Linked DNA regions of Rheinheimera salexigens. The protein of the gene in region 1 interacts with the protein of each later gene in a pairwise test. Links are inferred from orthologs where the notes say so. Each region holds a gene or a part of one and is shown in the gene's direction. Other genes may lie near its edges.

Evidence for each region.
Region 2: the proteins of lolA (region 1) and BI198_RS08075 interact in binary tests that used the Escherichia coli proteins (3 or more experiments, as listed by UniProt). The link is inferred for Rheinheimera salexigens from one-to-one orthologs.

Annotation. Positions count from the first base shown.
Region 1 is NZ_MKEK01000001.1:2,137,010-2,140,338, reverse strand. What follows is about bases 319-3,317. They hold lolA (outer membrane lipoprotein chaperone LolA), read left to right. Parts: upstream 319-1,489; coding sequence 1,490-2,146; downstream 2,147-3,317. Other genes in these bases: BI198_RS09755 (replication-associated recombination protein A), read left to right, coding at 2,147-3,317; BI198_RS09765 (DNA translocase FtsK), read left to right, coding at 319-1,489. Also shown: more of BI198_RS09765, read left to right, coding at 1-318; more of BI198_RS09755, read left to right, coding at 3,318-3,329. UniProt on the Escherichia coli protein: Participates in the translocation of lipoproteins from the inner membrane to the outer membrane.
Region 2 is NZ_MKEK01000001.1:1,759,821-1,763,021, forward strand. Bases 31-2,901 are described here. They hold BI198_RS08075 (lipoprotein-releasing ABC transporter permease subunit), read left to right. Parts: upstream 31-779; coding sequence 780-2,024; downstream 2,025-2,901. Other genes in these bases: mfd (transcription-repair coupling factor), read right to left, coding at 31-94; BI198_RS08070 (PilZ domain-containing protein), read right to left, coding at 138-734; lolD (lipoprotein-releasing ABC transporter ATP-binding protein LolD), read left to right, coding at 2,017-2,700; BI198_RS08085 (lipoprotein-releasing ABC transporter permease subunit), read left to right, coding at 2,693-2,901. Outside these bases: more of mfd, read right to left, coding at 1-30; more of BI198_RS08085, read left to right, coding at 2,902-3,201. UniProt on the Escherichia coli protein: Part of an ATP-dependent transport system LolCDE responsible for the release of lipoproteins targeted to the outer membrane from the inner membrane.

The DNA of each region.
Region 1 (3,329 bases):
ACCGTCAATATCGTTATTGGATAAAGCCGATAGAGCGATAAACCCTATTGATCCAGAAGATTTAGAGCGGGTTTCACGCTTAGTGGAAGCCAAACTATTAGATTTTAACGTTCAAGCTAATGTGGTGGGTGTGCATCCGGGGCCGGTAGTTACCCGCTTTGAATTAGATTTAGCACCGGGTATAAAAGTCAGTAAAATTACTGGGTTAGCAAAAGATTTAGCGCGTTCGTTATCGGCTATTAGTGTGCGGGTAGTGGAAGTTATCCCGGGTAAATCGTTTATTGGTATAGAGCTACCGAATAAACATAGAGAAATTGTCCGTTTATCCGAAGTTATTGGTGATGAGGTTTTTGAACAGTCTAAATCGTCGTTAACCATGGTGTTAGGTAAAGATATCGCCGGTAAATCGGTAGTAGCCGATTTAGCCAAAATGCCGCATTTATTAGTTGCGGGTACTACCGGCTCTGGTAAGTCGGTCGGCGTTAACGTGATGATTTGTAGTTTATTGTATAAATCGACCCCAGATGACGTTCGGTTTTTAATGATTGACCCTAAAATGCTGGAATTGTCTATTTACGAAGGCATACCGCACTTATTAACCGAAGTCGTCACCGACATGAAGGATGCAGCTAATGGCTTGCGCTGGTGTGTGGGTGAAATGGAGCGGCGTTATAAATTAATGTCAGCGTTAGGTGTGCGTAATTTAAAAGGCTATAACGCTAAAGTTAAAGAAGCTATTGCAGAGGGTACGCCGCTTAAAGATCCGTTATGGCGGCCGTCAGACGATATGCGTACTGAGCAGCCTGAGTTAGAAAAACTGCCGTCTATTGTTGTGGTTATCGACGAATTTGCCGACATGATGATGATCGTCGGTAAAAAAGTTGAAGAGTTAATTGCTCGGATCGCGCAAAAAGCTAGGGCTGCGGGTATTCATTTAATTTTAGCCACTCAGCGTCCGTCAGTAGACGTAATCACGGGCTTAATAAAAGCTAACATTCCCACCCGTATTGCGTTTCAAGTGTCATCGAAAATTGATTCGCGGACAATTCTTGATCAGCAAGGTGCTGAAAGCTTATTGGGTATGGGTGATATGTTGTATTTACCGCCCGGCTCGGGTGTACCAACACGGGTGCATGGTGCTTTTGTTGATGACCATGAAGTGCATGCTGTGGTTGCAGATTGGAAACGCCGTGGTAAGCCAAATTATATTGCGGAAATATTAAGTGGCGAAACCAATGAAGAAAATTTATTACCCGGCGAGTCGTTAGAAGGCGATGACGATGAGTCAGACGTGTTATACGATCAAGCTGTCGCTTTTGTTACAGAAACACGTAGAGCGTCGGTGTCAGGTGTACAGCGTAAGTTTAGAATTGGCTATAACCGTGCTGCACGCTTAGTAGAACAAATGGAGCGCAGTGGCATAGTGAGTGGTCCTGGCAACAATGGTAATCGTGAAGTAATGGCGCCACCCCCGCCAAGAGGACATTAAATGATACGTTTATTAATTTCTACCGTGCTGTTGTGCGGTATCAGCTTTTCATCGGTTGCAGCTCAAAGCGCGGCCAATAAGACTGTAAATGTTGCAACTAACAGCGCAGAGCAAACGTTACAACAAAAACTTAAGCAGATTAAAACCTTTTCTGCTCAATTTACCCAGCAGGTTTATGATCAGCAGCAACAAGTATTACAACAAGCAGAAGGTGAATTAAATTTAAAACAGCCTGAGCTATTTAGATTTGCCACCACAACGCCAGAAGAAAACTTATTTATCGGTGATGGCCAGTCGTTATGGTTTTACAGTGCACCATTAGAACAGTTAACCATTTATGATGCAGCAGCCGAAGTAAACCGGACACCTTTTGTGTTGTTAACCTCTAATGATCCGTCATTGTGGGCTAATTTTACGGTTAAGCAGCAACAACAACAATTTACTATTACGGCTAAAGATAGCAGCAGCCAAGTAACAGAATTAACCCTTCGCTTTGCCGGAGATGCCTTGTCTGAGATGCAAGTGATGGATATTAACCAACAGCTTAGTGTGTTTAAATTTATTGCCGTGCAACTTAATGTGCCGTTAGCCGATGGTTTGTTTCACTTTACGCCACCTGAGTTCACAGAAATTGATGATCAGCGCAGCCGAAATTAAATGAGACCTTTATCTTTAGATTTTGCCGATGATTTTCGTCCCTTAGCGGCGCGAATGCGGCCGACAAACTTAACGGAATATGCAGGGCAACAACATCTTGTAGGCGAGGGCACGGCTTTACGTAAAGCAATTATGGCCGGCAGAGTGTTTTCGGTTATTTTATGGGGGCCACCAGGCACCGGTAAAACCACCTTAGCTGAAGTAATCGCCGCGCACGCTGATGCCAGTATTATAAAACTTTCTGCCGTGACATCCGGTATTAAAGATATTCGTGACGCCATTACCGAAGCCCAACAACGACAACAGCAGCAACAGCAGCGCACCTTATTGTTTGTTGATGAAGTGCATCGTTTTAATAAAAGCCAACAAGATGCTTTTTTACCGTTTATTGAAGATGGCACCATTATTTTTATTGGCGCTACTACTGAGAACCCGTCATTTGCGCTAAATAACGCTATTTTATCCCGTGCCAGAGTCTGTGTACTTAAATCGCTAACTGAAGCAGATTTACGCCAAGTATTACAACAAGCCTTAACGGATAAAGAGCGCGGTTTAGGTCTTGAAAATATTCAACTGACGGCTGATGCCGAACAGCTATTGCTGCGACTGGCCGATGGTGATGCGCGTAAGTTGCTTAATTTATTAGAACAAGCAGCAGAATTAACGACCAATGAAAATGGTACTGATAGCAGTTCTGATACTAGTACTAAGACCATCGAGTTTGAAACCTTTAAAAATTTAATGCCGCGCCAGTTACCGGGATTTGATAACCAAGGTGACTTATTTTATGATCTTATTTCGGCTTACCATAAGTCGGTGCGCGGCTCAGATCCAGATGCAGCCTTATATTGGTATTGTCGTATTTTAGCTGGCGGCGGTGATCCGTTATATGTAGCCAGGCGCTTACTGGCTATTGCCAGCGAAGATATTGGCACTGCTGATCCAAGGGCGTTAACCTTAGCTATTAATGCTTGGGATACGTTTGAGCGGGTTGGGCCTTCTGAAGGTGAGCGGGCTATTGCTCAAGCCACGGTATATATGGCATTAGCACCAAAAAGCAATGCAGTATATATGGCATTTAATGAATTAAAACAGCTTGTTGCAGACACACCTGCTTACGAAGTGCCTTTGCATTTACGTAATGCACCCACTAAGTTAATGCGCGAGTTAGGCTTTGGTGAAG
Region 2 (3,201 bases), 380 kb from region 1 along the record:
CAATGGCTAAAGGCAAACTTGCACCTTGTAAATTGCCCCAATTTAGCTGATCACTAGCTGATTTCAGCTGTGGTAATGACGAAGTGAAATCCATTAAAAAACTAAACCTTAAATAGTAAAAAAAGTACTAAAAAGCACTAAGATGACGACAGTTGGCGTTGCTCAGCGTGTTGTTTTAATAATTTTGATTGCTGGTGCAAACTTGCCCGCACAATAAGTTCACGATCTTGTTCTCTAATACGGGTGAAAACAACTTTTATTTGCCAATTATCAGCAACTTGCTGACAACTTAATACCTGACCAAAACAAAAAACGGCGCCTTCGTTATTGGGTAAGAATAGTCTAATTTCAACCGCTTGTAGCACGGGTAATGGACTTTGAGCTAGGTAACAACAGCCACTGCCGCCATAATGTAAACTATAAAAGCGTTGCTCAGCAATATCTTGTTGGCGCAAAACATATTGTAATAATAAATCCATTTTTTTAGCTTGCTGCTGCAGATAATTAGCCAGTTCTTCTGCCAGTTCACCTAGTCGATTAAGGGAGCGTAGTGCAGACATATTTAATTCACTACTTTGTGAGCTAAGCAAAAAAGCTTCCGGTATAGCGTTTTCTAACTGTGCTATATCGGGTAAAGCCTCAGTAATAGGCTGAATATTAATATTAATACGGTGTTCAACGCTAAAATAATCCTGATAGCGTGTGTCTAATTCGGCTAATGTTAGCTCACTCATAATGTTACCTTTGCAACCTGCTTGTCACGACAGGTATTTGTCTCTATGATCGACGCCACTTTATCATCTAACGTGGGCATTGTCCTGAAAATTAGGATGCAGTTACCAGTCAGTTTATGGATAGGCTTGCGCTATAGCCAAAGCCGCAAAGGCAATGCCTTTATTTCCTTTATTAGTCTTTTTTCTATCGCCGGAATTTTTCTTGGCGTGATGGCGCTAACTATTGTCAGTTCGGTAATGAATGGCTTTGAAGGCGACTTGAAAAAACGTATCTTAGGCGTAATCCCGCATATTATTGTTGAAGCAGATAACGATAATCTAGCGTGGCAACAAAAGCTTGCCGCCGATAACTCGGTATTACAACTTAGTCCTTTTTTGCAAACCGAAGCTTTAGTTCAAGCACCAAGACAATTAACCGGTGTTGTGATGCAAGGCGTCACGATAGATGCGCTGCCTAGCTTTATGCAGCATGCATTAATGCAGGGCAGTTGGCAGCAATTTGCATCACAGCGTTATGCTGTAGTGCTTGGCCGCGGATTAGCCGAGCAGTTAAATGTCTCAGTAGGTGCTCAAGTAAGATTAATGCTGGCCAATGCCGGTAGTTATACACCTATGGGTTGGGTACCTCGGCAACGTTTATTTACCGTTACCGGCATTTTAGATACCGGATCGGATGTGGATCGGGTTATCGTAGTAACAGGCTTAGCTGATTTACAGCGTTTATTATCGCAACCTGACACCACGGCATGGCGTATTACTTTAGCTGATCCTTTTACGGCACCTTTATTATCGGCAAAATTAGCCCAAGATCCCAGCTTAAAAGTCACTGATTGGCGACAAAGTCATGGCAAATTATTTGCCGCAGTAGCCATGGAAAAAGGCATGATGTGGTTAATGTTATTGCTGATAGTGGCCGTAGCGGCATTTAATATTGTCTCTGCTTTGGTAATGATGGTCACCGACAAACAAGCTGAAATTGCCATTTTAAAAACCTTGGGTATGACCGATAAGCAATTATTCAATATTTTTGCCATGCAAGGTATTAGTAATGGCGTTGTTGGCGCGATTTCTGGTGCTATAGCCGGTATCTTACTCAGTTGGCAGCTAAATAACATACTGAGTGTTTTGGGTTTACATATCAGTTCAGTGGCGGTGTTGCCAATTGATATTCAACTGCAACAAATCTTATTAATTTTATTAAGCGCCGTCATGCTGACGTTGCTGGCAGTATGGTATCCAGCAAGAAAAGCAGTACGTGTTAATCCAGCGGAAATTTTACGTGATGAATAAAGTATTAACTGCACAGCAGATAAGCAAAAGTTACCGTGATGGCTTGCAGCAAGTTAAAGTATTACAAGGTGTTGACTTAACCGTTAACAGCGGTGAAATGTTAGCCATAGTGGGCAGCTCTGGCTCAGGTAAAAGCACCTTATTACATATACTGGGCAGTCTAGACTTAGCTGATAGCGGCTCGGTGCAGTTATTAGGCGAAGATATTGCCAAGATGACCAGTAAACGTAAAGCTCAGCTGCGCAATCAACAGTTGGGCTTTATATACCAGTTTCATCATTTGTTAATGGACTTTACAGCTCTAGAAAACGTGGCTATGCCGTTGCTCATTAATGGTATAAGCAAACAATTAGCTAATGAAAAAGCCTTAGCCATACTACAACGTGTCGGTTTAGAGCAACGAGCTAGCCATAAACCGGCTGAGTTAAGCGGTGGAGAGCGGCAACGTGTGGCGATTGCGCGAGCGTTAGTGGCCGAGCCGGCCTTAGTGCTAGCCGATGAGCCTACCGGTAATTTAGATCAGCATACTGCAGAAAGCATTTATCAATTATTGCGTGAGCTAAATCAACAATCAAATACCAGCTTTATTATTGTTACCCACGATTTAACCTTAGCTAAAAAATTAGATAAGTATTATTTGATGCGAGAGGGAAGTTTGGAGCTGGGTCATGGTTAAACTGGCTTGGCAGTTTGCCCGACGCTATCGCTCTAACAAACAAACCAGTGGTTTTATTCGTTTTATTTCTGCCAGCTCTACCTTAGGTATTGCGCTGGGAGTGGCTATTTTAATTGTCGCTTTGTCGGTGATGAATGGTTTTGAGCAAGCGTTAAAGCAGCGCTTGTTGTCAGTGATCCCGCATGTAGAATTAGAGGCTGTTAGTGAAAGTATTTCTGACTGGCAAGTTAAATTAACCGATTTAAGTCAAACCGAAGGCGTTGAAGCGGGCGCGCCTTATATCAAAACCAACGGCATGCTACGCCAAGGTTTGGCCGTTAAAGCGGCAGAAGTGCGTGGCATAGCTTTAGATTACGAGCAGCGCATAAGTGATTTTGCTGATTATGTTATTGCCGGCCAGTTAAAGAAATTATCCGCCACCGATATTGTGTTAGGTAAAGGTATAGCTGATGCTTTAGAGGTGAAAGTGGGGGATAGCGTACAGTTATTATTACCCACATT